DNA from 3 places in the Streptomyces sp. NPDC051987 genome. Region 3 is predicted to be linked to each of the others. Evidence: riboswitches for the same ligand, from Rfam matches in the RefSeq annotation. Region 3 holds a riboswitch; each other region holds the start of a gene.
What was found. A riboswitch is a leader RNA that binds a small molecule or an ion and turns the genes downstream of it on or off. The one in region 3 is predicted to bind thiamine pyrophosphate.

Region 1 (9,986 bases), on a different contig from region 3:
GGGAAGGGTCAGGGGAGGACAAGGGATGCGGGGCCCCCGTACGGCCCCTTCGCGGCTCTAGCATCGAGTGCAGGACAACGCATCGTGCGGGACGCACGAGACCGTACGTGCCGGAGTGCACGAGAAGGCGGAGGACAGGGCAATGCGGGAGATCTTCACGGGGCTGCCGTGGTGGGTGAAGTGGATCGCGGTGCCGGTCATCGCGCTGGTGGTGTTCGGCGGTCTCATCACGGCCGTGATCAGCTGGGTGGTCTTCCTGCTCTTCAAGCTGCTGATCTTCGTGGCCCTGGTCGGCGGACTGATCTACATCGTGCGGAAGTTCATGTCGAACTCCTCGTCGAAGAGCGACTGGTGAGGTCCGCGGGAATCGGTGGCCGGTAACAGGATTCACCGGTTCCCTCGGGGGAGGGAAGTTTCCCGCGCGGGCCGACCTGGAGCGTCGCCGGACGGTTAGAGTCGCTGACCCCTCGCGCTCCGGGAGTGACCCTTGGCCACGCTTGACGCCGCCCCCGTACCCACGGAACATCCCCCACCCCCGACCCAACGCCGTTCCGGCACACCGCCCGTGCAGCGGCCGGCCGCCCCCGCCGTCCCCGCACAGCCCCACTCGGCCACTCTCATCGGCTCCGTGCAACGCGCGATGCGCCTGCTTGAGTGCGTCGCCCGACACGCGCACGGCGCCCCCGCCAAACAACTGGCCCGAGAGACCGGCCTCGCCCTCCCCACCGCCTACCATCTGCTGCGCACCCTGGTCCACGAGGGCTATCTGCGCCGGGACAAGGGGTTGTTCTTCCTCGGTGAGGCAGCGGAGCGACTGAGCAGCAGCGGAGCAGAGCAGAAACGTCGCAGCGCGGTCGTCGACACCCTCGCTCACTGGCGGGATTCGATCGGTGTCCCGGTGTACTACGCCATGTACCGGGACGGTGAGATCGAGGTCATGTGCGTCGCCGACTCCCCAGGTGCTCCGGCGGTGGAGGAGTGGGCCGACTTCCGCGAGACCGGACACGCGCACGCCATCGGTCAGTGTCTTCTCTCCCAGCTGGACGACGACGTCCGCCGTGACCATCTGAGCCGCTATCCCGTGCGGCCCATCACTCCTTACACCGTCCGTGACGGCCAGATGCTGCTGCGCCGGCTGGAGCGGACGCGGCGGATGGCCCCGGTGGTGGAACGCCAGGAGTACGCGCTGGGGACCGTCTGTGCCGCCATTCCTCTGACCGTCGGCACCACCGCCGCCACGATCGCCATCTCCCTGCCCCTGCACCAGGCCGACCGGCTGCTGCCCGCTGTCCGTCAGTTGCAGGCCGAGGTGGGCCGGCATCTGGGATCCCTGGCACTCGCTATCAGTATCTGAAAACTCACTCCTTGTGATCTCACGTGTACGTTCAGCAAGATTTGACCACCATCAAGGGATTAATCCCGGCCAGTCGGTGTCATATGACGGGGTAGGCAATGCGCGAGTCCGTACAAGCAGAAGTCATGATGAGCTTTCTCGTGTCGGAGGAGCTCTCCTTCCGCATCCCCGTGGAGTTGCGCTACGAGACGTGTGATCCCTATGCCGTCCGGCTCACCTTCCATCTGCCCGGGGACGCACCGGTCACCTGGGCCTTCGGCCGGGAGCTGCTGATCGACGGGGTGGGACGGCCGTGCGGCGAGGGAGATGTGCACATCGCGCCCGCCGATGCCGAGGTGCTGGGCGAGGTCCTGATCCGGCTTCAGGTCGGTGGCGACCAGGCGATGTTCCGGTCCTCCGCGCCGCCGCTGGTGGCGTTCCTCGACCGTACGGACAAACTGGTGCCGCTCGGCCAGGAGGGCTCGCTCGCCGACTTCGACGCGCACCTCGACGAGGCCCTCGACCGCATCCTGGCCGAGGAGCAGAGCGCCGGCTGAAGAGGTACCGCACGGGGCGCACGTCGCTCCGTCGAGCCGTGTGCGGACGCGCAGGAACGCTTCTGCGTGTCCACGACGTCAGTCGCGACACCTCTCCGCATCACCGATGTCCGTGTCCCGGCCGCGCTGGCCCGGCCGCGCTGCGCCGGCCTCACCGTTTCCGGCGCCGCCCCCGGCCACCGTGCGTCGGGGCCGGCGGTGCGGTCGGCCCGGCTGACGCTGCCTCCATGGCCGCGGCCGTTCCCGTGCCCGCCCGGTCGGCCGACACGACCAGGGCCGCGAGCAGCGTGGTGACCGGCACCGAGGCGACCAGGCCGATCGAGCCGACCAGCGTGCGCACGACCTCCTCGGCCACCAGCTCGCTGTTGGCGACCGTGGCCACACTGCTCTGCGCGATCGAGAAGAGCAGCAGCAGCGGCAGCGCGGCACCCGCGTAGGCCAGTACGAGGGTGTTGACGACCGAGGCGATGTGGTCGCGGCCGATGCGGATACCAGCCCGGTACAGCCCGCGCCAGCCCATCGTCGGGTTGGCCTCGTGCAGCTCCCAGACCGCCGAGGTCTGTGTCACCGTCACATCGTCCAGGACACCCAGCGAACCGATGATGACACCGGCCAGCAGCAGACCGCTCATGTCGATCGACGGATACAGGCCGTGGATCAGACCGGTGCTGTCATCGGTGTTGCCGGTGAGTGCGGCCCAGTCGATGAACTCCGAGCCCAGCAGGCCGATCAGGCACAGCGAGACCAGCGTGCCGAGCACCGCCACCGAGGTCCGGGCGGACAGCCCGTGACACATGTACAGGGCGATCAGCATGATGGCACTCGACCCGACCACCGCCACCAGCAGCGGATTGGAGCCCTGCAGGACCGCCGGGAGGATGAACAGGGTCAGGACCAGGAAGCTGACGGCCAGCGCGACCAGCGCCATCACACCACGCAGTCGGCCCACCACCACGACGGCGAGCGCGAAGATCCCGGCCAGCAGCGCCATCGGGAACTTCCGGTTCACGTCGGTGACCGAGTACTGCAGGTCCTTGGGCGCGGAGGGTTCGTACGCCGCCACGACCTTCTCGCCTTCGTGCAACTGCCGTGACTGGTCGGGCTGCACGATCTCGGTGAAGGTACGGCCCTTGTCCTTGCCGGTGTCGACCCGGACCGTGGCCTTCTTGCAGGTGCCGCCGTCCTCCCGCTTCGAGGACGTGCCGTCGGCGGTGGAGGCGTCGTCCGTCGAGCCGCCTCCTGAGGCGTTGACCGACTTGCAGCTCACCGAGAGGACCTTGGTGACCGTCGCCGCCTGGGTCTGGCGGTCGAAGCCCACCCCGGTGCGCTCGTGCGGCGGGGCACCGCCGGGCCACAGCAGCACCAGGCCGACCACGACCGCGGCGGTGAAGGGGATCAGGATCGCCGCGATGACCTTGCGTAGATGCTTGGAGACGGGCGCGGCGGGCCCGTGGCTGTGGCTGTGCCCGTGCGCGTGGCCGCTCTGGCCGGGGCCGTGGGCGTGGCCGGCAGCCTGGTGGTGGTCGTACGGCTCGGCCTGTCTGTGGATGTGGCCGTCACCGGCACCATGGCCCCCGTGGCCGGTTCCGCCGCCCTGCGAGGCGCCGTTGCCGCGCTGCGGCTCGGAGGGCGGGTAAGGGTGCTGCTGTGTCGAGGTCACCGCCCGATCATCGCAAGAACGGCAAGGGCCCCCTGTTCACCGCGCCCGAATTGACGCTAGCGTGGAGGCACCTTTGCACACGCGGGAGCTCGGAGCACCGGGCTGAGAGGGCGCTGACCTCCGTATTTGCGATGTTTCACGTGGAACGAATGATGTTTCACAGGGAACGCCGCCCGACGGAAGCCGCTGCGTCGACCGCCGAACCTGTTACCGGGTAATGCCGGCGTAGGGAGTAGGTCTCATGACCAACAAGGACGTACGCACGCCTGCCTCCAGTCAGGACGAACAGCCCATCACGGGGGAAACTCACCCGGAGGCCGGGAAGTCCATCGGCTGGCACAAGGGATATGTCGAGGGCTCCCGCCCTGATCTGCGGGTGCCGGTCCGTCAGGTGCATCTCAGCAACGGGCAGTCGGTGACGCTCTACGACACCTCAGGCCCGTACACCGATCCGCTCGTCGAGACCGACGTCCGCAGGGGCCTGCCGCCGCTGCGGGAGAACTGGATCGTCGGCCGCGGCGACACCGAGGAGTACGCGGGCCGTCCCGTCCGTCCCGAGGACGACGGGATCAAGCACACCTCGCCCCGCGGAGGTCTGCGCAACCTGGACGCGGTCTTCCCGGGCCGGCCACGCCAGCCGCGGCGCGGCCGGAACGGCGAGGCGGTGACGCAGCTCGCGTACGCACGCCGGGGCGAGATCACCCCGGAGATGGAGTACGTGGCCATCCGCGAGAACGTTTCTCCCGAGGTGGTCCGCGAGGAGATAGCGGCAGGCAGGGCCGTACTGCCCGCCAACGTCAACCACCCGGAGATCGAGCCGATGATCATCGGCAAGCGGTTCCTGGTGAAGGTCAACGCCAACATCGGGAACTCGGCAGTCACCTCCTCCATCGAGGAGGAGGTCGAGAAGATGACCTGGGCGACCCGCTGGGGCGCCGACACGGTCATGGACCTGTCCACCGGTCGCAACATCCACACCACCCGCGAGTGGGTGCTGCGCAACTCCCCTGTCCCCATCGGCACGGTGCCGCTCTACCAGGCCCTGGAGAAGGTCGACGGCAGGGCCGAGGAACTGACCTGGGAGATCTACAAGGACACGGTCGTCGAACAGGCCGAGCAGGGCGTGGACTACATGACCGTCCACGCGGGCGTGCGCCTGCCGTACGTGCCGCTCACCGCCAACCGCAAGACCGGCATCGTCTCGCGCGGCGGCTCGATCATGGCGGCCTGGTGCCTCGCCCACCACAAGGAATCGTTCCTGTACGAGAACTTCGAGGAACTCTGCGAGATCCTCGCCGCCTACGACGTCACCTACTCCCTGGGGGACGGGCTGCGCCCCGGCTCCATCGCGGACGCCAACGACGAGGCCCAGTTCGCGGAACTGCGCACGCTCGGGGAACTCAACCGGATCGCCAGGCGTTTCCATGTTCAGACCATGATCGAAGGCCCGGGTCACGTCCCGATGCACAAGATCAAGGAGAACATCGACCTTCAGCAGGAGATCTGCGATGAAGCTCCGTTCTATACGCTCGGCCCGCTGACCACGGACGTCGCGCCGGCGTACGACCACATCACCTCCGGCATTGGTGCCGCGATGATCGCCTGGTGGGGTACGGCGATGCTCTGCTACGTCACGCCGAAGGAGCACCTGGGCCTGCCCAACCGGGACGACGTCAAGACCGGCGTCATCACCTACAAGATCGCAGCCCACGCGGCCGACCTGGCCAAGGGCCACCCGGGCGCGCAGGAGTGGGACGACGCGCTGTCCGACGCCCGGTTCGAGTTCCGCTGGGAGGACCAGTTCAACCTCGCCCTGGACCCGGACACGGCCCGCGGGTTCCACGACGAGACGCTTCCGGCGGAACCGGCGAAGACGGCCCACTTCTGCTCGATGTGCGGGCCGAAGTTCTGCTCGATGAAGATCAGCCAGACCATCACGGAGCGGTTCGGCGGCGCGCCGGCCGACGAGGCGTCTCCCGAGGAGGTCGCGGAGGGGATGTTGCAGAAGTCGAAGGAGTTCGCGGCGGGCGGCAACCGGGTGTACCTGCCGATCGCGGACTGACGGCCGCCGCGGGCGGAGTGCTGCGGGCGGGTCTCCCGGCAGTCCTCCGGTGCGGTCTCGTGGGCCGGGTGTCCGGCCTGCGCCCCCGGCCAGGGGGCGCAGGCCGGGTCATTCCGGCTGGTGCTCCGGGCCTCCGAAGTCCGGGCTGGTGTAGTCCGGGCTGGTGAAGCTCGGGCGAGAGGCCGGGGCGGCCCCGTCGTCGGTGCTGAAGCCGGGACGGTCGTAACCGAGCCGCGGCATCCGGCCCGCTGGGCCCGTCGGAGCCGTACTGCGCAGCCCGGCCGTGCCGGTGTCGGTGGCCAGCGCTTCCCGCAGGAAGGGCAGGATGCCGCGCTCCAGCAGGGCGTCCCGCCAGGCCTCCCGGGCCTTGGCCACCTCTCCGTCGGGCTCGCCGTAGGCTCCGGCCTCCAGCGAAGGACTGTTGCGCAGTGCGGTGAGCAGCAGCCCCGTGCCGGCCATGACGATGGTGGCCGCGGTCACGGCGCCGAACACCCAGCCGGCCGTGAGCATGGTCTCGGCGAACGCCGGGGCCGGGTCCAGCATCTTCAGGACGTAGCCGACGAGGAGGAATATCGCCGCGGCGGTGCCGGCGAGCACGGGCGCCAGGACCAGGGCGAGGGCGAAGCCCCCGGCGCCGGTCGTCTCGGCCGCCTCGCCGAGGGTGGTGGCGAGCCCCAACGAGCCGCCCGTGCCCGGCTCCACGGAGCCGGAGTCCTGGACGGTGGCCGGGGTGGACCGCGCCGGATTGCGCAGTTCCTCGCGGACCTTCACATAATGCTGGTACTCGGTCGCCGCGGCCGCCGTGATCAGTGCGGTGGCGTTGAGCGCCATGGTGCGCAGCTGTTCGGTGTTCAGACGCTGGCCTATACCGGCCAGTTCGGGACGGTACTGGGCGGAGCGCAGCGCCTCATCGAGGATCCGCTCGTATTCCTGGCGGTCCTCGCTGTGCAGGTGCTGCGGAACGCTGTTCATGTGCATCCCCCGATGCTCCGTAGGGCTTGTGCTCGCACGCCGGCGAGCCGTCGGGCAGAAACGGAGGGGAGCCTGCTACGGATAAACCGATGGTAGAGCCGTTACGGCACGCGGTGACAGGGGGTTGCCGGAAATTGGGGGTGGCCCGCGTGTGACGTCGGGAGGATGAAACAGCCGGGCGAACCCTCAGACGTCCAGCGGAAGTTGCCTCACCAGCAGCTTTCCGGCCATGGTCACGCCGCCGTCCATGGCGATGGCCAGCCCGTCGGCGTAGACGTGCGGCTCCTCCACGACCGGGCCGGTGCCCTCTTCGCCCTCCTCGGAGCCGACTTCGCCCAGCAGATAGGGAATCGGGCTGTGTCCGTGAACGATGCGGGTACCGCCGTACGTATCGAGAAGGGAACGGACGGCGTCTGCACCCCCCTCGTCGCGGAAGGAGAAGCGCTTGGTGAATTTGCGGAACAGGTCCCAGACCTCGTCCGCGTCATTGCGCGTGATGGTCTCGCGGACCGTGTCGTTGACCGCCTCGATCGAGTCGCCGTAGTCGAGGTAGGCGGTGGTGTCGGAGTGGACCAGCAGATATCCGTCGACCTGCTCGACGGCGTCCAGGCGGGCCATCCACTGGAGGTGGTGGTCCTGGAGCCGGTCCATGTCGGTCTTCTGGCCGCCGTTGAGCAGCCAGGCGGCCTGGAAGGTGGCGGTGCCCGCACCGGAGTTGACGGGCGTGTCGCCGAACCGTTTGGCGCCGAGCAGCAGCAGCTCGTGGTTGCCCATGAGCGCCTTGCAGTAGCCGCCGGCCGCGGCCGCCTCGGCGGACAGCCGCATCACCAGGTCGATGACGCCGATGCCGTCCGGCCCCCGGTCGGTGAAGTCGCCGAGGAACCACAGCCGGGCGCTGCCCGCACACCAGTGGCCGTCCGCGTCGACCAGGCCCTGCTCCCGCAGTGCGGCGACCAGCTCGTCGAGATAGCCGTGCACGTCACCGACGACGTACAGCGGGCCGGGGCCGTTTCCGGGCTGCGCGCCCGGACCGGCGGCCGGTTCGACGGGCGTCTGGAGCGTGTCGCCCCGGTGGATGACAGGCAGGTCCCGCTGCGTGGGCGTGTACCCGTCGGGATACCCCTCGGGGTACATGTCGTCGAGTGGCGGGACGGCGTCGCCGGGATGGGTGCTGGGGGCGTACGGACCGGTGTCGTTGACGTATCCGGGTACCCGGAAGTCGCGCAACGTCGCCGTCCGCTCCGTCTCGGGTCCCTGACCGGCCCCCTGAGTCATCAGACCCCTCCACCATCGCGCCGCATCTGCACCGCTTCGGACTGCCTGGTCGCAGCGGCCCGCGGTGTCGTGGGCCCATCATAGGAACGCCCGTCGCGCCGTGTGATGACCCAGGGGTGGTGAATCCGGGCAGGACTCCAGTTCAGCGTGGCATTCGCCCCGGTTGGGCAGGGGTTCGACCGCCCGTGGTTCGGCTGCCGTCGGCCGTCGGACGACGCCCGGCGGCCGGGCCGCCCCGCTCTCCGCGTGCTCGTGCTACTCCTCCTCCGGTGCCCGCGGCGGACTGACCGTGGTGCGCTGCGGGCGTCGCTGGGAGGAGGTACGCACGATCAGTTCGGTCGGTATCACCTGCTCGACCGGCTGGTCCGACTCCACTCCCTCGATCGCGTCGATGAGCAGCTGCACCACCGCGGTGCCGATACGGCGGGGCTTCAGGGAGAGCGTGGTGATGGGCGGTTCGGTGTTGGCGTACACCGTCGACTCGCTGCAGCACACCAGGAGCAGATCGTCCGGGACACGCAGCCCGTAGCGACGGGCGGCGGCGAGCAGATCGGTGCCGTTGGGGTCGAAGAGGCCGTAGACGGCGTCGGGGCGGTCCGGCCGGGCGAGCAGCCGGTCGGCGGCGACGGCGCCGGCGCACGGGTCGTGCGCCGGGTACGCCTCGTAGACCGGGTCCTGGCCGACGCGCTCGCACCAGCGCAGGTAGGCGCTGGTCGACAGGTGCGTGTACGTGTCCGTCGTGGTGCCGGTGAGCAGGCCGATCCGGCGGGCGCCCGCGTCGGCGAGATGGTCGAGGATGCCGAGGACGGCGGCCTCGTGGTCGTTGTCCACCCAGGCGGTGACCGGGAGCGCGCCCGCCGGGCGGCCGTCGGAGACCACCGGGAGACCCTGCCGGACCAGTTCGCTGACCACCGGGTCCTGGTCGGAGGGGTCGATGACGACCGTGCCGTCCAGGGCGACGTTCGACCACACGTCGTGGCGTGAGGTCGCGGGCAGGATCACCAGGGCGTAGCCGCGGGCGAGCGCGGCCGAGGTGGCGGCCCGCGCCATCTCGGCGAAGTACGCGAACTCGGTGAAGGTGAAAGGTTCATCCCCGTACGTCGTCACGGTCAGGCCGATGAGTCCCGACTTGCCGGTACGGAGCGTGCGGGCGGCGGCCGAGGGGCGGTACCCCAGCCGGTCGGCGACCTCGCGGACATGGCGCCGGGTGGCATCCGGGAGCCTGCCCTTGCCGTTCAGGGCGTCGGAGACGGTCGTGATGGAGACTCCGGCGGCGGCGGCCACGTCTCTGATGCCCGCCCGGCCCGGCCGGCTGCCTCGCCGAGAGGTTTCCGCGCGGCTCACCTGGTGCTTCCCTGCTGCTGTCATGGCGAGCCGATAGTAGGGCTCATGCGGTGGGGTAGTGCGGACGCATATGCACGCGTTGACAGGCACGTTTCTGCAAGGCCAATTGGGGTCAACTACCTTAGAAAGAAAGTCAGTTGAACGATCCAATGGTGAGACGTGACGTGTCTGCACGCATGGGCCTGCCAAGTGCCCGATGTCTCGAAGAGGTCTCAACTCACCTGCACGGGTGATGCGCGCTACGGCGTGAGCCACCGGCGCGTAGATATATGTAGGGCGCGCCCCCGATAAATGCGCCTTCGTGTGGTGATGCCCGTGATGCCGCCGCCGCTGCCCCGCCCGCTCTTCCGCTGGACGCGGCGGGGCCCAATCCTCTTAAGGTGAGCAGTATTGGATGCCGGCGGTGCGGACGGTCCGCCGGAGGTCGCGAGGAGGACTGCGGTGAGCGAGACGAGCCCCAAGCTGCGCGCCGAGCTGGAGGGTATCCCCACCTACAAGCCGGGCAAGCCGGCGGCGGCCGACGGTTCCGTCGCGTACAAGCTTTCCTCCAACGAGAACCCCTATCCCCCGCTTCCCGGCGTGATGGAGTCCGTCACCGCGGCAGCCGCCTCCTTCAACCGCTACCCGGACATGGCGTGCACGGGGCTGATGAACGAGCTCTCGGACCGCTTCGGTGTCCCGCTCGCCCACCTCGCCACCGGCACCGGGTCGGTCGGTGTCGCCCAGCAGCTGATCCAGGCCACCAGCGGCCCCGGTGACGAGGTGATCTACGCCTGGCGGTCC
Region 2 (9,986 bases), on a different contig from region 3:
CGATGACCAGCGGCACGCCCGCGGTCGCCGGATGGGTCATCAGGGCCCGGAACGCGTCCTCGCCGATGTGCCCGGCCCCGATGTTCTCGTGCCGGTCCTTGTGCGCGCCGACCACGTCCTTCGAGTCATTGGCGTGGATCAGCCGCAACCGCCCCTCACCGACGGTCGACACCAGCAGGTCGAGGGTCCGGTGCATCCCGGTCGGCCCGGTCAGGTCGTGCCCGGCGGCGAACACGTGGCAGGTGTCCAGGCAGACGCCCAGCTTCGGATGGGCGTCCAGCGCCTCGAAGTACGGGCCGAAGTCCCAGGTCCGCGAGCAGAGCGAGGCGCCCTGTCCGGCGGTGGACTCCAGGAGCAGGAACGGGTCGTCGTCGTGGGTCAGCTCGTCGAGGAGCGGCAGCAGGCGGGTGCGCACCTGCTTCAGCGCCACGTCGCGGGCCCGGCCGCCGGTCGCGCTCCCGGTGTGCACGACCACGCCGAGCGCCCCGATCTCCCGGCCGCGCCGCAGCGAGTGCCGCAGCGACTCCACCGACCTCTCCACGGTCGCCTCGGTGTGCGAGCCGAAGTTGATCAGATAGGGGGCGTGCACGTACGCCGGGATCGACCCTTCCGCGCAGGCCGCGCGGAACGCCTCGTCCTGCTTGGGGCTGCCCGCCGGGGTGGCCCAGCCGCGCGGGTTGGCGACGAAGACCTGCACGGCCTCGGCCCGCAGCTCACGGGCGTACGACAGCCCCACGGAGTGCAGGCCACCGGCCACCGGGACATGGCCGCCGACGGGGTTGCGGGCGGGACCCGACTGCTGACTCTTCACCCGTCAAGGGTGTCACGGCGCGGCCCGCGCCCCGTCACCGGATGGTGATGGTGATCGTCGACCCCTTGGGGGCCTGCTCCCCGGCGTCCACCGACTGCTTCCGCACGGTGTCGCCGAACAGCCCGAGGAGCCCGCGGTCCTCCTTGACCTGGAAACCGGACCGCTCCAGCAGCTTGGTCGCGGCGTCGACGTCGGCCCCCACCACGTTCGGCACCTCGACCAGCTCCGGGCCCTGGGACAGGGTGAGCGTCACCGTGTCGCCCTCGGCGGCCTGCGCGTCGCCCGCCGGGGTCTGCCGGGCGACCTGTCCCTGGTCGTACTCGGAGTTGATCTCGGTGGCGGAGACCGTCACCTTCAGCCCGGCATCCTGAAGGTCCTGCCGGGCCTCGTCCAGGTCCTCGCCGGTGACGTCCGGGACGTCGACCGCGGCGCCCTTGCTGACGACGAGCGCGATCGCGGTCCCCGCGTGCCGCTTGGCACCGGCCCCCGGGTCGGTCGAGATGACGGACCCCCTGGGCACGTCCTCGCTGAACTCACGGGTCACCATGCCCGGCGCGAGGCCGTCGGCGGTCAGCAGCAGCCTGGCCCTGGCCAGCGTCCGGCCCTGCACGTCCGGCACGTTCACCGTCTCGGGGCCGTCGGAGATGGTGAGCGCCACCGAGTCGTTGCTGCGGATCCGCGCGCCGGCCGCCGGGTCGGTGCTGATCACCGCGCCCCGCTTCACGGTGTCGCTGTAGGCGTGCTCGACCGATCCGACGTCGAGCCCGGCCTGCTTCAGCCGCGCGGTGGCCTGGGCCTCGGTCTTCGACAGCAGCGGCGGCACCTTCGTGAACTGCCCGGAGTTGATGTACCAGACGCCGGCTCCCGCGCCGAGGACGATCAGCACGGTGACGACGAGCGTCACCAGCCCGCGCCGCGACCGGCGGCCCCCGCGCCGCCGCTCGGGGACGGGCGGCGCCTCGAACCTGCTGGTCCGCAGCACCCCCTCGTCCTCCTCGTGCACCGGCAGCGGCCGGGGCACGGTGAGCGACCGGGGTATGACACTGGTCCGGTCCTCGCCGCTGTCATGCGCCTCGGCCAGCGCCTGCGGCGGTACGGCGTCCAGCTGCTCGGCACCGAGCGCACCGCGCGCCCGACGCACCAGGGCGAGCAGCGCGACCGCGTCGTACGGCCGCACCCCGGGGTCGCGCGCGGTGCCGAGGGCGACCAGCTCGTCCAGTTCGGGGGCCAGTCCCGGCACCACGGCGGACGGCGCCGGCACGTCCTCGTGCAGATGCTTGTAGAGGATCACCGCGGGCGAGTCCGCGTCGTGCGGCTTCTGCCCGGTGAGCATCTCGTAGAGCACGACACCGCACGCGTACACGTCGACGCGCGGATCGGCGGCCCCGCTCTCGACCTGCTCGGGCGCGAGATACGAGACCGTCCCGAGGACGGCGCCCGTGGTGCGGGTGGCCGAGTCCACGGACCGCACCAGCCCGAAGTCGGCGACCTTGACCCGCCCGTCGTCCCCTATCAGCACGTTCTCGGGCTTCATGTCCCGGTGCACGAACCCGGCGCGGTGCGCGGCGCCCAGCGCGGCCAGCACCGGCTCCAGGATGTCCAGCGCGGCCCGCGGCTGCAGCGCGCCGCGCTCGCGCAGCACGTCACGCAGGGTGCAGCCGGCCACGTACTCCATGGCGAGGTACACGTACGACCGGTCGGCCCCCTGGTCGAAGACCTGGACGACGTTCGGGTGGGCCAGCCGGGCGACCGACTTGGCCTCCAGGATGAACCGCTCGACGAAGGACGCGTCGACGGCGAGCGCCGGGTGCATCACCTTCAGTGCGAGGACGCGGTCCAGCCGGATGTCCAGGGCCCGGTACACCGTGGCCATCCCGCCGACGGCGATCCGCGCGTCGACGCGATAACGGCCGTCGAGCACCTGCCCGACGAGGGGGTCCTGAAGGGTCGTATCCACGCAGCGAGTGTACGAGCACCGGCTGACACCCCCACGGATGAGACCGCTTACCCCAGGGGACTGCAGCGCACCTGTGACGCTTCACACCCACCTGACATATCCCCCACACCCCGCAGCCGCCGACGCCGTTCGGCCCCTGGCTCCCACCCTCCCGCAGCCGCCGACGCCGCTCGGCCCCTGCGGGAGAGTCCCGCTTCTCGGCGGACGGGTTCGGGTGGTGCGTGGGTGGGAGAGCGGGCGGGAGTGGACCGGCGGTCAGAACGCAGGGCGCTCGAGGTCCAGCACGGCCAGGCCCTCCGCAGGAGACGACGCCTCCGCGAGGTACCGGCGCGGAATCCGCCCCGCCAGCCGCGCCAGCCGCCCCGCCTCCACCCCGGCCCGCATGGCGCAAGCCATCCGCTCGGGATCCCGCGCCCGCGTCACCGCCGACGCCAGCATCACCCCGGCACACCCCAGCTCCATCGCCAGCGCCGCGTCCGACGCCGTACCGGCCCCCGCGTCCAGGATCACCGGCACCCGCGCGTGCTCGACGATCAGCTGGAAGTTGTGCGGGTTGCGGATCCCGAGCCCCGACCCGATCGGCGACCCGAGCGGCATCACCGCGGCGCACCCCACGTCCTCCAGCCTGCGCGCCAGCACCGGATCGTCGTTGGTGTACGGCAGCACCGTGAACCCGTCGTCCACCAGCGTCTCCGCCGCGTCAAGCAGCTCGACCGGGTCCGGCAGCAGCGTCCGCTCGTCGGCGATGACCTCCAGCTTGACCAGCGAGGTCCCCAGCGCCTCCCGCGCCAGCCGGGCGGTCAGCACGGCCTCCCCGGCGGTGTGGCACCCCGCCGTGTTGGGCAGCACCCGGATCCCGAGCCGGTCGAGCACCGACAGCACGGATCCCCGTACCCCCGGGTCAACCCGCCGCATCGCGACCGTGGTCAGCTCGGTCCCGGACGCCACGAGCGCCCGCTCCAGCACCTCCAGGCTGGGCGCGCCTCCGGTACCCATGATCAGCCGGGAGGAGAAGGTCGTACCCCCGAGGACGAAGGGATCGTCGGCCACGGCGCTCAGCCCCCCTGCACGGCGGTCAGGACTTCCACGCGGTCGCCCTCGGCGAGCCCGGTCGCCGCCCACTGCCCGCGCGGCACGACGGTCTCGTTGACGGCCGCGGCCACCCCGGACGGCGCGGCCGTGAGCGACCGCACGAGGGTGTCGAGCGCGGTGCCCGCAGCGATCTCCCGGCGCTCCCCGTTGACGGAGACGGTGACGCAGACCTTCAGCCGTTCTGCGTTCGGCCGGTCTGGGTCGAGCCGGTCTGCGTTCGGCCGTTCTGCGTTCGGCCGGTCTGCGTCGAGCCGGTCCGCGGGGAGCCGGTCTGCATTCGGACGGTCCGCGTTCATACGGTCAGCGTTCATGCGGTCTGCTCCACGAGTCCGGCGGGAACGGCGTCGAACCGCTGCGGCGTGAACGGACGGGCCTCCGGCGGCAGCTCGCCGCCGGCCAGCAGCTCCGCCATCACGTCCCCCGTGACCGGCGTGAGCAGCACCCCGTTGCGGTAGTGCCCGGTGGCCAGCAGCAGCCCGTCCAGGCGGGTCGGCCCGAGCAGCGGCGCGTTGTCAGGGGAGCCGGGGCGCAGTCCGGCCCGGGTCTCGGTCAGCGGCAGCTCGGTGATCCCGGGCACCAGCTCGTGCGCGTCGCGCAGCAACTCGTACACGCCGCCCGCGGTGACCGTGGTGTCCCAGCCCAGCTCCTCGCTGGTCGCGCCGACGACCAGCTCGCCGTTCTCCCGAGGCACCAGGTAGACGTTCCCGCCGCGTACCACGGCCCGGACGGTCCGGCCGAGGAACGGCGCGTACCGCGCGGGCACGGTCAGCCGCAGCACCTGCCCCTTCACCGGCCGCACCGGCGGCAGCACCTCGTCCGGCACGCCCGCCAGCCGCCCGCTCAGGCTGCCGCCGGCGAGTACCACCTGGTCCGCGCCCAGCACCTCACCCGCACGGGTGCGGACACCGGCCGCCCGCTCCCGTACCAGCTCCAGGCGCTCCGCCCAGTCCCGGTGGAACACCACCCCGGCCCGCTCGCACGCGGCCACCAGTGCTCCTGCCAGCCGGCGCGGATCGATCTGGTGGTCGCCGTCCACCCGCAACCCGCCGCGCACGCCCGGCGCGAGCATCGGCTCCAGACGCCGGCACTCGCGCCCGGACAGCCACTCGGACTCCAGGCCCGACTGTTGCTGGAGGGCGTGCAGCTCGCGCAGCTGGGCCCGGTCGTCGGCGTCCAGCGCGACCGCGAGGGTGCCGCAGCGCCGGTAGCCGAGGTCATGGCCGGTGAGCTCGGTCAGCTCGGCGGCGAAGCCGGGATAGCGGCGCGCGGAAGCCAGGTTGAGCCCCAGCAGGGTCTGCTCGCCGTAGTGCAGCTCGGTGACCGCGGCCAGCATCCCCGCCGCGACCTGTGCCGCCCCGCCGCCGGGCCCGGGGTCGACCACGGCGGTGGCGAGCCCGCGTTGAGCCGCCCGCCAGGCCGTGACCAGGCCGATGATCCCGCCCCCGATGACGAGGACGTCGGACGTACGTGAGGACATGGGCGTCCAGCCCCTCCCTTCGCCGGCATGACCCGGATCAGGTTCGTACGGTCGGAGGCCGCCAGCCTCCCTCTCAGCCCGGTGCGTCCGGGCTCCCGCGTGTGCTTCACCGCCACCCTAGCCCGCCCGGCCGCGCCCTCGTAAGACGGCCTCGGGCGGCGCTGTGCATCAGGTCACCCGCCACGACCGCTGACTGACTCTTTGTCAGTTGTCTATCGTTCTTGTCTATGGTGATCAGGTGGACCAGGTGAGTGAGCAGACGCAGCTACGGGGCACGGCACAGACACGGCGCGTGGTCGTCGTGGGCGCGGGCATGGCCGGGGTGCAGACCGCCGTCGCCCTGCGGGAGCAGGGGTTCACGGGCGCCGTCACCCTGATCGGCGCAGAGCCGCACCAGCCGTACGACCGGCCGCCGCTCTCCAAGGCCGTGCTGCTCGGCACGTCGGAGGGGTCCGCGTTCGAGGTCGACTTCGAGACGCTCGGCATCGAGCTGGCGCTCGGCCGCGAGGCGCTGGGCGTGCGCCCCGCCGACCATGAGCTGGACACCGACGCCGGACCGGTGCCGTACGACGTCCTGGTCCTCGCCACCGGTGCCGAGCCGATCACGCTGCCCGGCACCGAGGGCGTGCCCGGCGTCCATCTGCTGCGCACCCTGGACGACGCCGAGCGGCTGCGGCCCGTGCTCGCCCGCCGGCACGACGTCGTGGTCGTCGGCGCGGGCTGGATCGGCGCCGAGTTCGCCACCGCGGCCCGCGAGGCCGGCTGCGCGGTGACCGTCGTGGAGGCCGCCGACCGGCCGCTCGCCGGAGCGCTCCCCGCCGAGGTCGCCGCGCCGATGGCCGCCTGGTACGCGGACAGCGGCACCGCACTGCGCACGCACGCGCGCGTGGCGGGCGTCGAGCCCGGCGCGGTGGTGCTCGACGACGGCTCGCGGCTGCCCGCGGGCGCCGTCGTGGTCGGGATCGGCGCCCGCCCCGCCACCGCCTGGCTGACCGGCTCCGGCATCGAGCTGGGCGCGCACCGCGACGTGCTGGCCGACGACCGCCTGCGCACCACCGTGCCCGACGTCTACGCGGTCGGCGACTGCGCCTCCTTCCCCTCCGGCCGCTACGGCGAGCGCCTGCTGGTCCACCACTGGGACAACGCCCTCCAGGGCCCGCGCACGGTCGCCGCCAACATCCTGGGCGAGACCGACGCCGTCTACGACCCCGTCCCGTACTTCTGGTCCGAACAGTTCGGCCGCTTCGTCCAGTACGCCGGCCACCACGCCGCCGCCGACCGGCTGATCTGGCGCGGCGATCCGGCCGGCCCCTCCTGGAGCGTCTGCTGGCTCCGCGAGACCCGCCTGGTAGCCCTTCTGGCGGTAGGCCGTCCTCGGGATCTGGCGCAAGGACGGCGCCTGATCGAGGCGGGGCGCCACATGGACGCCGAGGCACTGGCAGACCCTGGGCGTCCCTTGAAGGATGCGACGTACGGCTGAGCGGCGCCCCGTGAGGGGCGCGGGGAACTGCGCGACCAGCCCCGACGGCGCCGCACCCGGACGACCACCCATCGCGGCCCACCCGACGTTGCGCCTACCCTTGACCCCGTGACCGAGATTGACGCAAAGATCGATGCTCTCGTCCCCGCCTGGCTCACCCTCCCCGACATCGCAGAGATGATGGACGTCGAGGTGACGCGCGTGCGGCAGCTGGTCAAGGAGGGCCAGCTCATCGCCGTCCGCCGCGGTGAGAACAGGGCACTGCACGTCCCCGCCGCCTTCATCGACGGGGACAAGGTGGTCAAGGGCCTCTCCGGGACCCTGACGCTCCTGCGGGACGACGGCTTCACGGACGAAGAGATGCTGGAGTGGCTCTTCACTCCCGACGCCACCCTGCCCGGCACCCCCGCGCAGGCGCTCAGCGAGAATCGCGGCACGGAGGTGAAGCGCCGCGCCCAGGCGCTCGCCGTCTGAGGCGACCAGTACCGACACCACGGGGGACCACCGATGACCGACACCGCCCGCGCCCGGCTGGCCGACGCCCGGCTCTACCTGTGCACGGACGCCCGCACGGAGCAGGGCGACCTCGCCGCGTTCCTGGACGAGGTCCTGGCGGGCGGTGTCGACATCGTGCAGCTGCGCGACAAGGGCATGGAGGCCGCCGAGGAGCTGGAGCACCTCGCGGTCCTCGCCGACGCCTGCGCCCGGCACGGCAAGCTGCTCGCGGTCAATGACCGCGCGGACGTGGCCCACGCGGCCGGCGCCGACGTGCTCCACCTCGGCCAGGGCGACCTGCCGGTCCCCGCCGCGCGGGCGATCCTCGGCCCGGACGTCCTGATCGGCCGCTCCACGCACGCCGAGTCCGAGGCCGCCGCGGCCGCCGTGCAGGACGGCGTGGACTACTTCTGCACCGGTCCCTGCTGGCCCACCCCCACCAAGCCCGGCCGCCCCGCCCCCGGCCTCGGCCTGGTGCGGTACACCGCCGCCCTGGGCACCGACCGCCCCTGGTTCGCCATCGGCGGCATCGACCTGGGCAACCTCGACCAGGTGCTGGACGCGGGCGCCCGCCGGGTGGTCGTGGTCCGCGCGCTCACCGCGGCCGACGACCCGGGCGCGGCGGCGGCCGAGTTCGCCAAGCGGCTGCGCTCGCGGTGACGCGCGGTCCCGTGGTCCGAAAACATGTCCAGTATCCGGACGTGAGGTCGGCAATTCGGGCAAATATCCCGAGTTCGGTTGGGTGACCGTCCAGCCCTGACTAACCTGCGGGTATGGCCCTCGGAACCGCGTCCACCCGGACGGACCGCGCACGCACCGTGAGCGACATGCTCGCCACCGGCAAGACCACGTACTCGTTTGAGTTCTCGGCGCCGAAGACCCCCAAGGGTGAGCGGAACCTGTGGAGCGCGCTCCGGCGGGTCGAGGCGGTCGCCCCCGACTTCGTCTCCGTGACCTACGGGGCCGGCGGCTCCACCCGCGCGGGCACGGTCAAGGAGACCCAGCAGATCGTCGCCGACACCACGCTCACCCCGGTCGCCCACCTCACCGCGGTCGACCACTCGCTGGCCGAACTGCGCAACATCATCGGCCAGTACGCGGACGCCGGGATCCGCAACATGCTCGCGGTGCGCGGCGACCCGCCCGGTGACCCGATGGGCGAGTGGGTGGCGCACCCGCAGGGGCTGACCTACGCGGCCGAACTCGTCCGCCTCATCAAGGAGTCGGGCGACTTCTGCGTGGGCGTCGCCGCCTTTCCCGAGATGCATCCCCGCTCCGACGACTGGGACACCGACGTCCGGCACTTCGTCGACAAGTGCCGCGCGGGCGCCGACTACGCCATCACGCAGATGTTCTTCCGGCCCGAGCCCTATCTTCGCCTTCGCGACTCGGTCGCCGCGGCCGGCTGCCGGACTCCGGTCATCCCGGAAATTCTGCCGGTCACCAGTGTGAAGATGCTGGAACGGCTGCCCAAACTCAGCAACGCGACCTTCCCGGACGCCCTGAAAGAGCGGATCCTCACAGCCAAAGACGATCCGGCGGCGGTACGCTCCATGGGCATCGAGTACGCCACGGAGTTCTGCGCCCGGCTACTGTCCGAGGGAGTGCCCGGACTGCACTTCATCACGCTGAACAACTCCACGGCGACGCTGGAGATCTACGAGAACCTGGGCCTGCACCATCCCCCGCAGGCCTAGACCGGCCGCACCGGAGTACGACACACTGCGTAGCGGTCACTGGAGGAGGGGCGTACATGGGCTGGACGGTCCTCTACGTAGCATTCGGCATCGTCGCACTGTGGTTGCTCGGCGAGGTCCTGCTGCAGTACAAGGCGCGGCTGCGCTGGCGGCTGCTCGCCTTCGTCGGCTTCCTCGGGGTGGTCTTCGGTGTCCTGATCCCGTCCGTGATCGTCATCGGCGTGGGCGCGATCGCCTTCGCGGTCGGCCAGACCTACGTCACGCTGTCGTTCCGCCGGGGCTTCGAGGCCGGCTGGGCCGTCAAGCGCCCCGGTGCGGAGGGTGACGGCGGCGGCCTGACCAAGCGCCGCCGCGGCGAGCCCGACGAGGACCCCGGCCCGGCGGCCACCGACCCGGAGGCGGCCGACGCCGCCTACACCGAGCAGCGCGCCGCCTACGCCATGGACGGCGGCGATCCGTCCTTCGGCGGCGACGACTACGACCGCGACGACGTCTTCACCCCGGCCGCCCGCACCATGGAGCCCGGCGCGAACGAGTCCACCGCGGTGTACGAGCCGCAGCCGCTGCCCGACGACACCGGCTCCTACGGCGTCTACCGCGACTCCGGCTACGCCGCGACGGGCGACCAGCGGGCCGCCTACGCGACCGCCGGCCAGGACCAGGCGTACGCCGCCCAGGGCAGCGACCAGAACTACGCCTACGACTACTCCGGGTACGGCCAGCAGCAGTACGGCTACGACACGAGCGGCGGCCAGCAGGGTTACGCCAACTACTCCGACCCGTACATCGGCCACCAGACCTACGGCGGCGGGTACGACCAGTCCGCGTACGGCACCCAGCAGTACGACCAGCAGGGCTACGCCCAGGGCCAGTACGGCACCGGCGGCTACGGCGAGACCCCGGCCGGCGGGGTCTGGGTCCCGCAGCAGCGCGCCGACGAGACCTACGGCGGCGAGCAGCCGTACCCCTACCAGGGC
Region 3 (9,986 bases):
TACCGGCCGTGCCCACCCGGCGATGTTCAACAAGATCGTCGCCGACTACTACGGCGCGCCGACGCCGATCAACCAGCTGGCCTCGTTCTCCGTGCCGGAACCGCGCATGGCGGTCGTGACCCCGTTCGACAAGACGGCCCTGCGCAACATCGAGCAGGCGATCCGCGACTCGGACCTGGGCGTCAACCCGAGCAACGACGGCAACATCATCCGGGTGGTGTTCCCGGAGCTCACCGAGGAGCGCCGCCGCGACTACATCAAGGTCGCCAAGGGCAAGGCGGAGGACTCCCGGGTGTCCATCCGCTCCGTGCGCCGCAAGGCCAAGGACGCCATCGACAAGCTGATCAAGGACGGCGAGGTCGGCGAGGACGAGGGCCGCCGCGCCGAGAAGGAGCTCGACGACACCACCGCGAAGTACGTCGCACAGGTGGACGAGCTCCTCAAGCACAAGGAAGCGGAGCTTCTCGAAGTCTGATGAACGACTCATCCTGGGGAGCCCCGCCGCACGCCGGGCCGCATGCCGGGCAGCCCGGACCACCGGCCGGGTACTGGGCGCCGACCGATCAGGGCACCGGCCAGGGGTACGGCCCCGGCCCGGCCCAGGGGTACGTCCACGGTCCGGCCCAGGGTCCCGGCCACGGGTACGACACGGCTCGGGCCCACGGCTACCACCAGGGGCAGGCCCAGGGAGCCGTCCCGGCGGGTCCCACGTACGATGCGCAGAACGCGCAGCAGACTCGCCCCATGCCCGTCGTGCCCGACGACGTACCCGTGTACGGCTCGGACCAGGACGACGACCGGGGGGCCGCTCGGCTGAGCGGCCCCCTGTTCCGAGACGAGACGTTCCGCAACGACACCCCGTCGGCGCAGCCCCCGCCTCACGCGGCGGCGCCGCAGAATCCGGAGCCCATGCCCGACGTCCCCCAGCCGGCCCCCGCGCCGCAGAAGAAGAGCGCGGGACGCGACCTGGGCGCGGCCATAGGGGTCGGCGTCGGACTCGGCATCGTGATCGTGGCGTCCCTGTTCGTGGTCAAGGCCGTCTTCGTCGGGGTCGTGGCGGTCGCGGTCGTGGTGGGCCTGTGGGAGCTGACCAGCCGGCTCCAGGAGCGCAAGGGCATCAAGGCGCCGCTGGTCCCGCTGGCGCTCGGTGGCGCGGCGATGGTGGTGGCCGGCTACGCCCGGGGTGCCGAGGGCGCCTGGGTCGCGCTCGCGCTCACCGGGCTCGCGGTACTGGTCTGGCGGATGACGGAACCGCCGGAGGGCTATCTCAAGGACGTCACGGCGGGCCTGTTCGCGGCGTTCTACGTGCCGTTCCTCGCGACGTTCGTCGCGATGATGCTCACCGCCGAGGACGGCCCCTTCCGGGTGCTGACCTTCCTGCTTCTCACCGTGGTCAGCGACACCGGCGCCTACGCGGTCGGCTGGCGCTTCGGCACCCACAAGCTCGCCCCGCGCATCAGCCCCGGCAAGACCCGCGAGGGCCTGGTGGGCGCGGTGCTGTTCGCGATGGTCGCGGGCGCGCTGTGCATGCAGTTCCTGATCGACGACGGCACCTGGTGGCAGGGCCTGCTGCTGGGCCTCGCGGTCGCGGCCAGCGCCACCCTCGGCGACCTCGGCGAGTCCATGATCAAGCGCGACCTGGGCATCAAGGACATGGGCACGCTGCTGCCGGGCCATGGCGGCATCATGGACCGCCTCGACTCGCTGCTGCCCACGGCTCCGGTGGTGTGGCTGCTGATGGTGCTGTTCGTGGGGAGCGGCTGATTCGTTTCGCCGGCCGCGGTCGCCCCGGGGCCACGTCGCCGGTGGCCGGCCTGCCGCCGTCGTAGAGGAGCCCCCGTCCGCAGGGCCGGGGGCTCGGTGGTGCTCCGGCCCCGGATGACGCAGCAGAAATCGCAGGGGGACGCCGGTCAGAGGGAGACTCCCTGTGAGGACGCTGTGTTCTCCGACGTGCAGGGAGTTGCCCATGCCCCTCGACCCGGCCCCGGCTTCCGACCCGCGCCCGTCCGCGGCCCCGCCGCCGGTGCGGTTCTGGCCCGTCGGAGATCTGCCCGCCCTCGACCCGGACCCGTTCCTCGACGAACTGCTGCGGGACGAGCCGGTCACCCGGATCCGGCTCGCGTACGGCGAGGGGGACGCCTGGCTGACCACCCGGTACGAGGACGTCCGCTTCGTCACCTCCGACCCGCGCTTCTCCCGGGAGCTGGTCGTCGGCCGGGACGTCACCAGCATGCGCCCGGCGCCCGTGGCCTCCCAGACGTCCGGTCTGCAGTACATCGACCCGCCGGGGCACAACCGGCTGCGCCGGGTCGTCGCCCGTGCCTTCACCGGGCGGGCCATGCAGCGGCTGCGGCCGATGGCGGAGCGGCGAGCCGGTGAACTCCTCGACACGATGGAGGCCGCGGGCCCGCCGGCCGACCTCATGGAGCATCTGCACGGTCCGTTCCCGATCGCCGTGGTCCGTGACTTCCTCGGCGTGGACGAGAAGGACTGGCACCGCTGGGCGGCCACCGGCGAGGCACTGCTCTCCGCCGGCCCCGACGCCGAGGAGCGTGCCCGGGAGGCCGCCCGGACCACCCGGGCCCGGATCGCCGAGCTGCTGCACAGCCGCCGCGAGGAGCCCCGCGAGGACCTCGCCGGGGTGCTGGCGCAGGCCACCGCGGACGGCGAGATCACCGACGACGAGGCGGTCTCCCTGGCCACCGCCATCCAGGTCAGCGGCGGCCACGCGGTTCGCAACAACAGCGGCTCGATGATGTACGCGCTGCTCACCCACCCCGAACAGCTGGACCGGCTGCGCCGTGAGCCGGAGCTGGTGCCGAAGGCGGTGGACGAGCTGTTCCGCTTCGTCCCGCACCGCAACGGCGTCGGCATCCCGCGCGTCGCCGTCGAGGACGTCGAGGTCGGCGGTCGGCTGATCCGGGCCGGTGACGTCGTCTACAACTCCTACGTCGCCGCCAACCGCGACCCCGCCGTCTTCGCCGACCCCGACGACCTGGACTTCGACCGCGCGGACGGCCCCCACCTGGCCTTCGGCCACGGCCCGCACCACTGCATGGCCGCGATCATGGCCCGTATGGAGGCCGAGATCATGATCGGTTCGGTGCTCACCCGCTTTCCCGGCATCCGGCTGGCCGTGCCGGCCGAGGAGGTCGCGTTCCAGCGCCAGGGCCTGATCCGCGGACCGCGTACGCTGCCCGTGACCTGGTGACCGGCGAGGGCCGAGGAGGACCCGACCATGCTGACGACCACCTATGTCCCCGGCGCTCCCAACTGGCTGGACCTGGGCACCCGGGACATCGCCGCGAGCGCCGCCTTCTACGGGGCCGTCTTCGGCTGGCGGCACCGGTCGGCGGGACCGGAGGCGGGCGGCTACGGCTTCTTCGAGCAGGAAGGCAGCACGGTCGCCGGGATCGGGCCGCTCACCGCGGAGGGCGCGAGCCCGTCCTGGAGGGTGTACTTCCACACCCCGGACGCCGACGCCACCGCCAAGGCCGTCGAGCAGGCGGGCGGCAGTGTCCGTATCGCCCCGGCGGACGTCTTCACCTTCGGACGGGCTGCCGCCTTCGTCGACCCGACCGGCGCGGACTTCGCCGTCTGGCAGCCGGGCGAGACCCGGGGCCTGGACCTCGTCGCGGTCCCCGGCAGCCTGGCCAGGGCGGAGCTGTACACCACCGACGCGGACGCGGCGAAGGCGTTCTACGGGTCGGTCTTCGCCTGGCGGACGACCGACGTGCCGATCGGCCCCGCCCTGACGTACACGGTCCTCTTCCCCTCCGCCGGTGACGCGTCCGCGCACGGCGGGCTGATGCAGCTGCCCCAGGCCAACCTCGACGCCGGCTCCACCTCGGAATGGCACCCCTACTTCGAGGTGCGGGACTGCGACGCCACGCTCGCCGCCGCCACCGAGGCCGGGGCCACCGTCCTCATCCCGGCCACCGAGGCCCCGGGCATCGGCCGCTTCGCCATGTTCCTCGACCCCGCCGGCGCCGCCTTCGCCGTCATCACGACCGCCACGGGCTGAACCGGGACCGTCCCGGGCCGCACCGGGCCCCACACCGCCGTCGCGGGCCACCTGAGTGGATCTGCGACACTGGTACCACCATGCCCAAGCCCGGAGAACTCACTTTCGTCGCGCCGCGCGGAGCCAAGAAGCCGCCGCGGCATCTCGCCGATCTCTCGCCCGCCGAGCGCAAGGACGCGGTGGCCGAGGTCGGGGAGAAGCCGTTTCGTGCCAAGCAGCTCTCGCAGCACTACTTCGCGCGGTACGCGCACGACCCCGAGCAGTGGACGGACATCCCGGCCGGCTCGCGGGAGAAGCTGCGGGAGGCGCTGTTCCCTGAGCTGATGACGGTCGTCCGGCATCTGTCGACCGACGAGGGGACGACCCGCAAGACGCTGTGGCGGCTGTTCGACGGGACGCTCGTCGAGTCGGTGCTGATGCGCTACCCGGACCGGGTGACCATGTGCATCAGTTCGCAGGCCGGCTGCGGGATGAACTGCCCGTTCTGCGCGACGGGGCAGGCCGGTCTCGACCGGAACCTGTCCACCGCCGAGATCGTCCACCAGATCGTCGACGGGATGCGGGCGCTCAGGGACGGCGAGGTGCCCGGCGGCCCCGCGCGGCTGTCCAACATCGTCTTCATGGGGATGGGCGAGCCGCTCGCCAACTACAAGCGGGTGGTCTCAGCGATCCGGGCGCTGACCGACCCCGCCCCGGACGGACTCGGGCTCTCCCAGCGCGGGATCACCGTCTCGACCGTCGGACTGGTCCCGGCCATCCACCGGTTCGCCGACGAGGGCTTCAAGTGCCGGCTCGCGATCTCCCTGCACGCCCCCGACGACGAACTGCGCGACACCCTCGTCCCCGTGAACACGCGGTGGAAGGTCCGCGAGGTCCTGGACGCCGGGTTCGAGTACGTCGAGAAGAGCGGGCGCCGGCTGTCCATCGAGTACGCGCTGATCCGGGACATCAACGACCAGGCGTGGCGCGGAGACCGGCTGGGCCGGCTGCTCAGGGGCAAGCCCGTGCACGTCAACCTCATCCCGCTGAACCCGACGCCGGGTTCGAAGTGGACCGCGTCGCGGCCGGAGGACGAGAAGGCGTTCGTCGAGGCGATCGAGGCGCATGGTGTGCCGGTGACGATCCGGGACACCCGTGGGCAGGAGATCGACGGCGCCTGCGGTCAGCTCGCGGCCACCGAGCGGTAACGCCGTCGGCGCCGAGCGGTAGGATCTGGCCAACACATCTTCATATTCCGACAGGGGAGCGCCACAGCGCTGAGAGTGCGGCAACCGGGCCGCAGACCCTCTGAACCTCGCCCAGGTCATTCTGGGTAGGAAGTTCGGTCATCACTCGAGCTGTTGCGCCCTGCCCGCACACCGCGGGCGGGGCCGCGTCTCTTCCTGGACCGCCCCAGGAGGAAAACAACCAGTGCACACCAGGACCTTCGTGGCCGCGGCCGTCGGGCTCGGGCTCGTCACGCTGTCCGCCTGCTCGTCCGCCGCCGACGGCGGCGCCGGCTCCAGGACCGTCACCCTCGTCAGCCACGACTCGTGGGCCGTCTCCAAGAACGTGCTCAAGGACTTCGAGAAGCAGTCCGGCTACCAGGTCAGGGTCCTCAAGGACGGCGACGCCGGGCAGGCCGTCAACAAGGCGATCCTGACCAAGGACAACCCGCAGGGCGACGTCTTCTTCGGCGTGGACAACACCCTGCTCTCCAGGGCCCTCGACAACGGGCTCTTCCAGTCGTACCGGGCGAAGGGGCTCGACAAGGTCGGCGCGGCGTACCAGCTCGACGCGGGCAGGCACCGGGTCACGCCCATCGACTACGGCGACATCTGCGTCAACTACGACAAGGCGTACTTCACCCGGCACAAGCTGACCCCGCCGACGTCGTACGCCGACCTCGTCAAGCCGGAGTACAGGAACCTCCTCGTCACCGAGAACGCGGCCACCTCCTCGCCGGGGCTCGGCTTCCTGCTCGGGTCGGCCGCCCGGTACGGGGACAGCGGCTGGCAGGACTACTGGAAGAAGCTCACGGCCAACGGCGTCAAGGTGGTCGACGGCTGGGAGCAGGCCTACAACGAGGAGTTCTCCGGCTCGGCCGGCGGCAGGAAGGCGGGCGGCGACCGGCCGCTCGTCGTGTCGTACGCCTCCTCCCCGCCCGCCGAGGTCATCTACGCCGACCCGAAGCCGAGCACCGCGCCCACCGGGGTCGCGGCCGGCACCTGCTTCCGCCAGATCGAGTTCGCCGGGCTGCTGAGCAACGCGAGGAACACCAAGGGCGGCAAGGCGCTCATCGACTTCCTGGTCTCCAAGGAGTTCCAGGAGGACATGCCGCTGAACATGTTCGTGTATCCGGTGGTCGACGGGGCGAGGGTGCCCGCCGAGTTCACGAAGTACGGGCCCGCCGCGAAGGACCCCGAGACCATGGCGCCCGACAGGATCGCCGCCGACCGTGACCAGTGGGTCAAGACGTGGACGTCACTCGTACTCAAGTAGCCCCCCGCACCGGGCGCCGGGGGAGCGCGGCGCGGCTCGGCCTGATGGCCGTGCCCGTCGCGTTCTTCGGCGTCTTCTTCGCCTGGCCGGTCGCGGCGATCGTGACCCGCGGGCTGAAGGCCGACGGGGTGTGGCGGCTCGGGAGGATCGCCGACGTCGTCGGGCAGTCCGACATCCGGCACGTGCTCTGGTTCACCACCTGGCAGGCACTTGCCTCCACCGCGCTCACCCTGCTGGCCGCCCTGCCCGCCGCCTACGTCTTCGCCCGCCTCGACTTCCCGGGCAGACAGGTGCTGCGGGCCGTGGTGACGGTGCCCTTCGTGCTGCCGACGGTCGTGGTGGGGACCGCCTTCCTCGCGCTCGTCGGGCGGGGCGGACTGCTGGACGAGCTGTGGGGGGTGCGGCTCGACACCACGGTCTGGGCCATCCTGCTCGCGCACGTCTTCTTCAACTACGCGGTCGTCGTGCGCACCGTGGGCGGGCTGTGGGCCCAGCTGGACCCCCGGCAGGAGGAGGCCGCCCGAATGCTCGGCCTCTCCCCGCCGGCCGCCTGGCGGAAGGTCACCCTGCCCGCGCTCGCGCCCGCCGTGGCCGCCGCCGCGCTGATGGTGTTCCTCTTCACCTTCACCTCCTTCGGGGTGGTGCAGATCCTCGGCGGACCGACGTTCGCCACCCTCGAAGTGGAGATCTACCGGCAGACCTCCGAGATCTTCGACCTCTCCACGGCCGCCGTCCTCACCCTCGTGCAGTTCGCGGCGGTCGGTGCGGTCCTCGCCGTGCACGCGTGGACGGTGCGGCGCCGGGAGAGCGCGCTCCGGCTGGTCGACCCCGCGGTGACGGCACGCCGGCCGCGCGGGGCCGGACAGTGGGCGCTGCTCGGGGGAGTGCTCGCCACCATCGCCGTCCTCCTCGTCCTGCCCCTGGCCGTGCTGGTACGGCGGTCGCTGGACGGCGGGTTCGGGTACTACCGCGCGCTGGGCGACGCCGACGGCGGGACCTTCCTGGTCGCGCCGATCGAGTCGGTGGTCAACTCCCTGGAGTACGCGGTCGCGGCCACCGCCATCGCGGTGGCGATCGGCGGGCTCGCCGCCGCCGCGCTGGCCCGGCGGGACGCGGGACGCATTGTACGGGGGTTCGACGCGCTGCTGATGCTGCCGCTCGGGGTGTCCGCGGTGACCGTCGGCTTCGGGTTCCTGATCGCGCTCGACAAGCCGCCGCTGGATCTGCGCCAGTCCTGGATCCTGGTCCCGCTCGCCCAGGCACTGGTCGGTGTGCCCTTCGTCGTACGGACCATGCTGCCCGTGCTGCGGGCCGTGGACGAGCGGCTGCGGGAGGCGGCGGCCGTGCTCGGGGCGTCGCCCTGGCGGGTGTGGCGGGAGGTCGATCTGCCCCTGGTGCGGCGGGCGTTGCTGATCGCGGCGGGCTTCGCCTTCGCGGTGTCGCTGGGGGAGTTCGGGGCGACCGTGTTCATCGCGCGGCCCGACAATCCGACCCTGCCGGTGGCGGTGGCCCGGCTGCTGTCCCGCCCCGGTGATCTCAACTACGGCCAGGCGATGGCCCTTTCCACGATTCTGATGGTGGTGTGCGCGGTGGCGCTGCTGGTTCTGGAGCGGCTGCGGACCGACCGGACGGGGGAGTTCTGATGCTGCTGACTCTCGACGCGGCCACCGTGCGGTTCGGCGGCCGGGCCGTGCTCGACGCCGTCGGCCTGGAGGTCGCCGAGCACGAGGTGGTGTGCGTGCTCGGGCCCAGCGGAAGCGGCAAGTCGACGCTGCTGCGGGCGGTCGCGGGTCTGCAACCGCTGGATTCCGGAAGGGTGTTGCTCGACGGACACGACCAGGCGCGGGTGCCGGCGCACCAGCGCGGCGTCGGTCTGATGTTCCAGGACCATCAGCTCTTCCCGCAGCGGGACGTGGGCCAGAACGTGGCCTTCGGACTGCGGATGCGCGGCGCCGGGAAGCCGGAACAGGCGTCACGCGTGGGCGAGTTGCTGGACCTGGTGGGGCTGCCGGGTGCGGCCCGGCGGGCCGTCGCCGGACTCTCCGGCGGTGAGCAGCAGCGGGTGGCGCTCGCCCGTGCGCTGGCGCCCCGGCCCCGGCTGCTGATGCTCGACGAGCCCCTGGGCCAGCTGGACCGCTCGCTGCGGGAGCGGCTGGTCGTCGAACTACGGGAGCTGTTCGGGCGGTTGGGGACGACCGTGCTGGCGGTGACGCACGACCAGGGCGAGGCCTTCGCACTGGCCGACCGAGTGGTGGTGATGCGGGACGGGCGGATCGCCCAGTCCGGTACGCCCCTTGACGTCTGGCAGCGGCCCGCCGACGAGTTCGTGGCCCGCTTCCTGGGCTTCGGCAACGTGGTCCCGGCGACCGTCGAAGGCACGGTCGCGGTGACGCCGTGGGGGAAGGTGCCGGTGCCCGAGGGGTCCGGGCAGGGGACGCGGACCCTGCTCGTCCGGCCGGCCGGCGTACGGCTGGTCGCCGCTGACGCGGGGCTGCCCTGCACGGTGGCCGCCCGTACCTTCCAGGGCACCCATGTCACCGTCCACCTCCAGCCCCAGGACGGCCCCCGCCTGGAGGCGGCCTGCGCGCTGCGGGCGGCACCGGAGGCCGGGGACGCGGTGGGCGTCGAGTTCGACGCGTCGGAGACCGTCGTACTGGACTGACCGCGTGCGCGTGTCCGTGCGCGTGTCCGTGCGCGCGTCCGCGTGCGCACGCGTACGGCCGAGGCCCGTCCCCGGGAGAAACGGGGACGGGCCTCGACGGTCCACGAGCGCGTACGAGCGCGTGGGGCGGGTCGGTTACCGCTGTGCTCCACGACGGCGCATGCCGAACCACACCGCGCCACCGCCGACCACCACGAGCGCGGCGGCGATACCGGCGATCAGGCCGGTGTTGGAGTTGGCACCGGTCTCGGCGAGGTTCGACTCGCCGACGGCCGGGGACGGAGCGTTGTCCGACGCGGACGCCGGAGCGGTGCTGCTGCTGTCCGAGGCCGACGGGGTCGGGGAGTCCGACTCGGCCGGGGTGGACTCGGACGCCGACGGGGACGGCGTGGCCGACTCCGACGGGGAGGGGCTGGAGCTCTCGTCGGACGCGCACGCGGTCGACGGGGTCGTCAGGTTGGGCGTGATGTCCGTGTCGATCCGGGTCTTGCCGCTGTCGACCTTGACGTGGACGCGGTACGTCGCGTTGGGCGCCCAGCCCTCGGAGAAGGTGACCTCCGTGCCGGCCCTGGAGCCCTTCACGGTCTGGGCGTCGCCGACCTGCTTGACGTCGGCACCGTTGTTCTCGAGGAAGACGGTGATGGTGGCCGGAGTACCCGTGGCGTCCTGGTCGGTCACCGTGATGACTCCGTTGGAGCCGTCGCAGGTGGCTTCGGCGGAGAACTCTTTGATGTTGCACGCGAGGGCGCTGCTGGAGACGCCCAGGACCAGCGCGGCCGATGCGGAGGCAACACCCAGGATGCGCACGGAACGACGTGC

Region 1: another riboswitch for thiamine pyrophosphate. It lies ahead of thiC (phosphomethylpyrimidine synthase ThiC); the one in region 3 lies ahead of AB0M11_RS31150 (thiamine ABC transporter substrate-binding protein).
Region 2: another riboswitch for thiamine pyrophosphate. It lies ahead of thiO (glycine oxidase ThiO); the one in region 3 lies ahead of AB0M11_RS31150 (thiamine ABC transporter substrate-binding protein).

The regions. Positions count from the first base shown of each region.
Region 1 covers NZ_JBFAXI010000008.1:18,672-28,657, forward strand. Annotated here, with positions in the region: gene AB0M11_RS06570 (DUF5326 family protein) at 143-355, shown strand; gene AB0M11_RS06575 (helix-turn-helix domain-containing protein) at 629-1,354, shown strand; gene AB0M11_RS06580 (SsgA family sporulation/cell division regulator) at 1,453-1,890, shown strand; gene AB0M11_RS06585 (YibE/F family protein) at 2,042-3,550, opposite strand; TPP riboswitch at 3,622-3,799, shown strand; gene thiC (phosphomethylpyrimidine synthase ThiC) at 3,792-5,612, shown strand; gene AB0M11_RS06595 (hypothetical protein) at 5,721-6,590, opposite strand; gene AB0M11_RS06600 (metallophosphoesterase) at 6,771-7,859, opposite strand; gene AB0M11_RS06605 (LacI family DNA-binding transcriptional regulator) at 8,115-9,227, opposite strand; gene hisC (histidinol-phosphate transaminase) at 9,645-9,986, shown strand, end outside.
Region 2 covers NZ_JBFAXI010000113.1:14,868-24,853, forward strand. Annotated here, with positions in the region: gene AB0M11_RS36295 (deoxyribonuclease IV) at 1-811, opposite strand, end outside; gene pknB (Stk1 family PASTA domain-containing Ser/Thr kinase) at 846-2,768, opposite strand; gene AB0M11_RS36305 (thiazole synthase) at 3,024-3,818, opposite strand; gene thiS (sulfur carrier protein ThiS) at 3,824-4,036, opposite strand; gene thiO (glycine oxidase ThiO) at 4,168-5,337, opposite strand; TPP riboswitch at 5,335-5,446, opposite strand; gene AB0M11_RS36320 (FAD-dependent oxidoreductase) at 5,585-6,817, shown strand; gene AB0M11_RS36325 (Rv2175c family DNA-binding protein) at 6,926-7,291, shown strand; gene thiE (thiamine phosphate synthase) at 7,325-7,972, shown strand; gene metF (methylenetetrahydrofolate reductase [NAD(P)H]) at 8,086-9,009, shown strand; gene AB0M11_RS36340 (hypothetical protein) at 9,066-9,986, shown strand, end outside.
Region 3 covers NZ_JBFAXI010000078.1:26,246-36,231, reverse strand. Annotated here, with positions in the region: gene frr (ribosome recycling factor) at 1-475, shown strand, start outside; gene AB0M11_RS31170 (phosphatidate cytidylyltransferase) at 475-1,764, shown strand; gene AB0M11_RS31165 (cytochrome P450) at 1,967-3,211, shown strand; gene AB0M11_RS31160 (VOC family protein) at 3,239-4,024, shown strand; gene rlmN (23S rRNA (adenine(2503)-C(2))-methyltransferase RlmN) at 4,105-5,211, shown strand; TPP riboswitch at 5,254-5,361, shown strand; gene AB0M11_RS31150 (thiamine ABC transporter substrate-binding protein) at 5,435-6,505, shown strand; gene AB0M11_RS31145 (iron ABC transporter permease) at 6,550-8,148, shown strand; gene AB0M11_RS31140 (ABC transporter ATP-binding protein) at 8,148-9,167, shown strand; gene AB0M11_RS31135 (LAETG motif-containing sortase-dependent surface protein) at 9,303-9,986, opposite strand, start outside.